DNA from 2 places in the Hydrogenophaga pseudoflava genome. Region 2 is predicted to be linked to the other one. Evidence: predicted binding sites of a transcription regulator. Region 2 holds the regulator's gene; the other holds the start of a gene.
The links. Region 2 encodes FNR, which switches genes on or off when oxygen is low (the NO sensors DNR and NnrR bind a similar motif). Its sites were predicted from a motif close to TTGATNNNNATCAA; they were not measured.
Positions count from the first base shown of each region.

Region 1: a site for FNR is predicted at 2,361-2,374, ahead of HPF_RS00575 (hemerythrin domain-containing protein). Genes of this name have one in related genera too.

Region 1 covers NZ_CP037867.1:122,759-126,409, forward strand. Annotated here, with positions in the region: gene HPF_RS00560 (heavy metal translocating P-type ATPase) at 1-321, shown strand, start outside; gene HPF_RS00565 (peptidoglycan-binding domain-containing protein) at 340-1,764, opposite strand; gene HPF_RS00570 (lysozyme inhibitor LprI family protein) at 1,809-2,237, opposite strand; gene HPF_RS00575 (hemerythrin domain-containing protein) at 2,458-3,051, shown strand; gene HPF_RS00580 (YbfB/YjiJ family MFS transporter) at 3,202-3,651, shown strand, end outside.
Region 2 covers NZ_CP037867.1:3,128,088-3,131,738, reverse strand. Annotated here, with positions in the region: gene ccoG (cytochrome c oxidase accessory protein CcoG) at 1-534, shown strand, start outside; gene HPF_RS14980 (FixH family protein) at 628-864, shown strand; gene HPF_RS14975 (hypothetical protein) at 913-1,206, shown strand; gene fnr (fumarate/nitrate reduction transcriptional regulator Fnr) at 1,285-2,004, opposite strand; gene hemN (oxygen-independent coproporphyrinogen III oxidase) at 2,182-3,561, shown strand; gene HPF_RS14960 (sulfite exporter TauE/SafE family protein) at 3,612-3,651, shown strand, end outside.

The DNA.
Region 1 (3,651 bases), 1.9 Mb from region 2:
GCCCCGGCCCTGGCCGCCGCCGACGTGGGCATCGCCATGGGCAGCCGCGAAGGCGGGTCCGACGTGGCCATGCACGCGGCCGGCATCACCCTGATGCGCGGCGACCCGGCGATGGTCCCGGCGGCGCTGGACATCTCGCGCCGCACGGTGAGCAAGATCCGGCAGAACCTGTTCTGGGCCTTCGCCTACAACGCGGCCGGCATCCCGCTGGCGGCGCTGGGCTACCTGAGCCCGGTGCTGGCCGGCGCGGCGATGGCGCTCAGCTCGGTCAGCGTGGTGAGCAACGCGCTGCTGCTCAAGCGCTGGAAGCCCGGGCGCTGAGGCCGCGTTGGCCGCGGGTCACTGCCGCATGGCTTCGGCCGTGCGTTCGGCCACCGGGCTGGACGCGGCTGGTGCCTCGACCAGGGGTCGCGCAGGCAGGTAGCCGTCGAGCGCCTGCCGGGTGTCCAGTTCGCGCATCTGGCTGAAGCCGTTCTGGAACAGGATCTTCTGCCCGTCGTTGCGCAGCTGGACGCGGGTGACCTCGCCCAGGGCGGCGCGGTGCTCCAGCAGGTAGTGGTGCGACGACTCGGCGATGCGGTCGATCTGGGCGTCGCTGAACCGGCCATCCGTGCGCAGGCCGTCGACCATGCGCTGCAGGGAGGCCGAGCTGGTGGCGTCCAGCGCCGGCGCAATGCCCAGCGCCTGCAGGGTGGGGTGGTCGCCAAAGCCGGTCGGGGCCAGCCGGTTCTCGCGCTGGAACTCGGTGAGCAGGCGCTCGGTGCCCGCGCCGAAATCGCTGTCGTCCTTGAGGGACTTGCCGTTGCGCTGCAAGGCTTGCTGCAGCAGCCGGACCTCGTTGCCCTGGTCCCCGCGGTCGAGCACCGAGGGGTCGTTGACATCGCGCCGGTAGGCGGCGAGGGCGGTCTGGATCTCGGGGATGTTGCGCTCCTCGGAAGGGCGGTAGCGGTCGCTGGCGACCTGGCGGTGCGCGGCTTCCATCGCCAGCGCGTTGCCGGGCTTCTGGAAGTTCTCCTGGTACTGGCGGGCGAGTTCGCCGGCTTTGGGCCCTGCGAAGTAGCTCACGGCCGCTTTCTGCTGGTCCACCGCTTGCATGAAGCGTTCGTAGTCTGCACCGTCTCGCAGGGCTGCGACGAGCTTGTTGTAGGTCTTGGGGCGCTGGTTCTCTGCCTTCGCCAGCACACACATCACTTCCAGCTTGCGGTCATCGGGAATGCGGGCGCCATGGCGATCCAGTGCGTCCTTGGCGTCGTCTGCAATGGCCTGGACCTGTGGAAAGTCAATGTGTCTGTGAATCCACTGCTGTCCTTCTGGCGAGCTGGCCCAGACGTTGATGGTGTCCCGGTGTTCGGCGGAGATGAACCGGATCGACGGGTTATTTCCCTCGCCGTTGCCATGGCTGAGCAGGTCCTGGCGCAGCGTGGACAGCCCGGCCGCGTTGTCCGGAAACGGGTGCTTGTTGGCTTTGGCGTAGGCGGCCGCTTCTGCAATCACGGCATCGACGTACGTGGTTTCGCCCGCCTTGAGCGTCCGGCTCTCTATCGAGCCCAGCGGCCAGGTGCCGCGCTGCCCGAGATCGACCTGGATGGTGCCGATGGAGTAGCCGCTGTTGTCGGCGACCTTTGAGATGTCGCCCCACTGGCTCGGAGTGACGCCAGCCACGCTCAGCCGGTAGGAGCTGTTGCCGCCCTCTGTCCCCCGACCGACGACGAAATAGACGGCGCCACTGCGCTGGATCGGGTCGTTGATATCGATGTATGCCATGTTGTTCCTCCCTGCGAGCTCTGCCTGACGTTGGTGTTCTGGGGTCAGTTCAGATCAAGATGCAGTTGCAGCTGCTGCCGGCGCTGTGCGATCCACCGGATCTCGTTCGTCGAGACGGACAGATCCGAACTGCCGCCCTGCGGGTAGTAGACCGACGTGGCGAAGCCTCGCTCGTTGTCCAGGAAGGTGGCCCATGCGGCCTGAGATGTCACCAGGGACTTGCGCTGCTCCTCGCTGAGCTTGCCCGCCAGTTGCTTGTAGAGCAGATTCAGCTGCTTGAGCTGCCATGCCTTTTCGTTCTGGATGCACGGCGCCTGCTCCAACCGCCCGTTGGCCTTCTTCATACAGTCCAGGTAGGTCTTGCTTTCCAGCTGCCCGAGCGGGGGCGGGGCTTCCGGGGTTTCGCTGGCGGTGGTGGCGCAGCTGGCGGCGCCCAGGGACAGGGCGAGGAGGGCGATTCGGATGGGTTTCATGGTGGGTGGTGTGACAGCGGTGGACAGAACCAGGCAAGGCCCGGGAACCCCAAAAATGCTAGCACTTTGGTATGCAACGACTTGTAAGACCCACCCCCTTCGGCGGGTGCCGCCCCGCGAGGCTTGACATGTATCAAACCCCCTGGCACCCGGTTCCGCCATATTCGGGGAACCATTCGCCGACCGGACGGTCGGCTATGCACAGCCGGAGACAACACCCATGACCCACGAAGCCCTGCGCGTCATTCGCGAAGAACACGCCACCCTGGCAGCCATGCTGCAGTCGCTGATGCAGCTGGTGCGGCGCGGGCCCGAGGTCAACGGTCTGGACGATTCCGGTCGCTTTTTCGATGTGCTGCGCGCGATGCTGTTCTACATCGACGAGTTCCCCGAGCGGCACCACCACCCCAAGGAGTCGGACCTGCTGTTCCCGCGCGTGGTCAAGGCCGCACCGCACACCATGGCCACCATCGACCAGCTCGAGCGCGACCACCTGCGCGGCGAGCCCCGGGTCCGCGAACTCATGCACATGCTGGTGGCCTGGGAGCTGCTGGGCGACGGGCGCCGGGCGGCCTTCGTCGACGAGGTCACGCGCTATGTCGACTTCTATCTGGAGCACATGCGGCTGGAAGAGACCGTGATCCTGCCGGAGGCCGAGCGCCACCTCACCGAAACCGACTGGCACGCGCTGAACGCCGCCTTCGCGACCAACCAGGACCCGCTGAACGGCCGCATTCCGCGCGACCCGCAGTTCGACCGCCTGTTTACCCGCATCGTGATGAAGGCGCCGGCGCCGGTCGGTCTCGGCGGCTGAAGGAGGTCCCCCACGCTCCGCCACTGGCGTGGGTCGCTGCCCCCCAGGGGGGCGCGAATCCAGCTTGGGGCGGCCCGGCGCTGGATTCCTTGGCCCCCACGCTCCGCCGCTGCGCGGGTCGCGGTTGCCTTGACGCGCCACAATGGGCGGATGCCCCTTTCCTCGCCGCACGACCCCATTCCCTACGGGCGCCTGGCCCTGGCGCTCTCGCTCGGTGCGGCGGTGTCGCTGGGCATCACACGCTTTGCCTACGGGCTGCTGCTGCCACCGATGCGCGAGGACCTGGGCTGGAGCTATGCGCTGGCCGGGTCGATGAACACGGCCAACGCCGTGGGCTACCTGCTCGGCGCGATGGCCATGGCCCGGCTGCTGCAGCGCACGTCGCCCAGCCGGCTGTTCGTGGTCGGGGCCGTGCTGGCCACGCTGTTCATGGCGGCCAGCGGCTTTTTCACCAGTGCCGCGGCGCTGCTGCTGCAGCGGCTGCTGGCGGGTGTGGCCAGCGGCCTGGTGTTCAGCACCGGTGGCCTGCTGGCGGCGCGGCTGGGGACGCGGCAGCCACAGCGCAGCGGCCTGCTGCTGGGCCTGTACTACGGGGGCACG
Region 2 (3,651 bases):
TGCATTGATGTCTGTGATGAGGTGATGGACAAGGTGGGCTATCCGCGGGGACTGGTCAAGTACTCGACGCAGAACGGCATGGCCAAGGGCTGGACCCGTGAGCAGATGGTCCGTCACGCTTTCCGTCCCAGGGTGCTCGTCTACTCCAGCGTTCTGGCGGTCATCACCCTGGCTGTGTTTGTCAGCCTCTTCCTGCGCACGCCGCTGAAAGTTGATGTGATTCGCGACCGTGGCGCGCTGGCGCGCATGGTGGAGCAGGGGCGCATCGAAAACGTGTTCCGCCTGCAGATCATGAATGCGACCGAGTCGCCGCAGCGCTACCAGATCAGCGTCGACGGTCTTGAGGGCGTGATGATCGCGTCGGAAACCGAGGTGGAAGTGCTTTCCACGGAAGTGCGTTCCGCCGCCGTGCGGGTGCAGCTCCCGCCCAACGCCGCGCCCGCCGGGTCGCACCCGATACGGTTCACCGTCCGGTCCACCGCCGCTGATGCGTCCGAGGTGGTGGAGAAGGCGGTCTTCATCGTTCCGCGCTAAACTGAAATTACACGCCTTATGGAACAAGTCATGTCAGCAATACCTCGTCCAGTCGACCGCGCGCCAAGCACGCCCTGGTGGAAAGTCCCGCACATGTGGATGGTGGTGGGAGGTCCTTTGCTGGTGATCGTTGCCGGCTTGGTCACCGTGGTCATCGCGGTGAAGAATCCGGACCCTGTGCTCAACAAGTCCGACTACGAAAGGGATCTTGCGGCGGCTCAGCGGCTGGAAGGGCAGGCCAAGGTCGATGCGATGGCCAAGTTGCAGCCGGCCCATCAGGCCCGCAATCACGCCGCCTCTCCCGTCGTCCCGGCGGCACCCTCCAAGTAGGACGCCACACCGCCGGATGTGACAACACAGGAGTGAAGGAGACGCATCATGAATGCTCAGCGGTGGATGTGGATAGCCTGGCCTGCCTTTCTGGTGGCTGCTGTGCTTGAGATGGTTGTTTTCGCCATGGTCGACCCTGGTGATCTCCATTGGTTCGGCAGCCCCCTGGAGTTGTCTCGCCAAGCCATCTACACCTTGGCGTTCTTTGTGTTCTGGGGCGTCACCATGGCATCGAGCGCGCTGACCACCCTGTTGTCCATGTCTCCGTTCGAAGTCAACCGCTGCCCGGTTCCCGAAGCGGAGCGCCCCCGGGACTGCGCCCGCAACGGCGGGTGCGGCTAACCCTCGGATTGCACACAAAGAGAAACCCCGCTCAGGCCTTGGGCCCAAGCGGGGTTTCTTTCGTTCAAACGCCCAGACTCAACGGCAGCTCTGAGGGTTCACGATCTGCTTGAGTGCATCGGTGTTCTTGATGTGTACGTAGCGTTGTTTGACTTCGATGGTGCCTTCCTCAACGAACTTCGAGAAAGTCCTGCTCACGGTCTCGAGCTTCATGCCCAGGTAACTTCCAATCTCCTCCCGGGTCATCCGAAGGATGAGCTCTGACTGCGAGAAACCTCGTGCATGCAGACGCTGGACGAGATTGAGAAGGAACGCTGCGAGACGTTCCTCGGCACGCATGCTGCCCAGCAGCAGCATGACACTGTGATCGCGGACGATTTCCCGGCTCATGATCTTGTGGACATGGTGTTGCAGTGTGGTGAACTCCCGCGAGAGTTCCTCGACCTGGTCAAACGGCATCACACAGACCTCGGCGTCCTCAAGCGCAATCGCGTCGCAGGAATGGCGGTCGCTGACGATGCCGTCCATGCCGATGATTTCTCCGGTCATCTGGAAGCCGGTGACCTGGTCTCGCCCATCGGCCGTGGTCACGCAGGTTTTGAAGAAGCCCGAGCGCACTGCGTAGAGCGAAGTGAACTTGTCGCCGGTGTTGAACAGCGCGGTTCCCCGCTTGATCCTCCTGCGCGTGGAGATCACGGTGTCCAGCTTGCCCATTTCCTCGGGATTGAGGCCCATTGGCAAACACAACTCCCGAAGGTTGCAGCTGGAACAGGCGACTTTGATGCTGTGAATGTCCATAAATCTTCCAGATTTCTCCCGAAGCTTAACGCATGGCCACAAGTGCCAGCAAGGCGGGCGCGCTCATCCTCGTTGCACGCATGGGGGAAAACCCGGGGCTTGGACGGCCCTTGATCTTGATCAAGGGTGCGATTTCTGCCTTGGTGCACATTCGCGCTGAGAACTGGAGAATTGTTTGTGAGTCACGCCATTTCAGACGAATTGCTCAAGCGATTCGACATCCCGGGGCCCCGCTACACCTCGTACCCCACCGCGGACCGCTTTGTAGAAGCGTTCACGGAGAGCGACTACATCCAGGCGCTGGAACAGCGTCGGGCAGGCTCGCTCGCGCTGCCGTTGTCGCTGTACGTCCATATTCCTTTCTGCGAGTCCGTTTGCTACTACTGTGCCTGCAACAAGGTCATTACCAAGCACCACGAGAGGGCTGCGGAGTACCTGCGGTATCTGTCGCGTGAGGTGGAGTTGCAGGTGCAGCATTTCGGCAAGGGGCATGCCGTGTCCCAGCTGCATCTGGGAGGAGGGACGCCGACCTTCCTGTCCGACGCCGAGCTGGAAGATCTGCTGACGATGATCCGGCGCAACTTCACTCTCGTGCCCGGAGGCGAGTACTCCATTGAGGTCGACCCCCGCACCGTGACGGACCAGCGTTTGCAGACCCTGGCCAGGCTGGGGTTCAACCGCCTGAGTTTCGGTGTCCAGGATTTCGATCCTGCTGTTCAGAAAGCGGTGCACCGGGTGCAGCCGGCCGAACAGGTGTTCGCACTGGTCGAGACAGCCCGCAAGATCGGGTTTGAGTCGGTCAACGTGGACCTCATTTATGGGCTGCCGCTGCAGACCCCTGAGTCGTTTGCCCGTACGCTTGCCCAAGTCAACCAGTTGCGCCCCGACCGCATCGCGCTGTATGCCTACGCGCATCTTCCGGCGCGTTTCAAGCCGCAACGGCGAATCGTCGCTGCCGAACTGCCCAGCGCGGGAGACAAGCTGTCGATGCTGTCGGCTTCGCTGGATGCCATGAGTGATGCGGGGTATGTCTATGTCGGCATGGATCACTTTGCGCTGCCCACGGATGCGCTGGCGGTGGCCAAGCGTCAAGGGCGCCTGCACCGGAATTTCCAGGGCTACAGCACGCAGCCGGATTGCGACCTGATCGCTTTGGGTGTCTCGGCCATCGGCCGCATCGGCGCGACCTACAGCCAGAACGCCAAGACGATCGAGGAGTACTACGATGCGCTGGACCAGGGCCGGCTGCCGATCGTGCGCGGGCTGGCACTGACCAGGGACGACCTGCTGCGCCGCTCCGTGATCATGTCGCTGATGTGTCAGGGTCAGCTTCAGTTCGAATCGATCAACCTGGGGCACTTGATCGACTGCAAGAGCTACTTTGCGCGCGAGTTGGAGGTACTGGCTGGCTATGCCGAACACGGACTGGTTCGCATCGACGACTCAGGTGTGGAGGTGACGCCATCGGGCTGGTATCTGGTTCGCGCCATTGCCATGGTTTTCGACAAAAACCTGCAGGTCGACCAGGACCGGGCGCGTTTCTCCAAGATCATCTGACTCGCGTGGTTTCGAACCGGCGCGAGGGCTGCGACTGCTAGAGTTCTGCCATGCAAACATCCATGGCACTCACCGCACTGTTCATGGGGA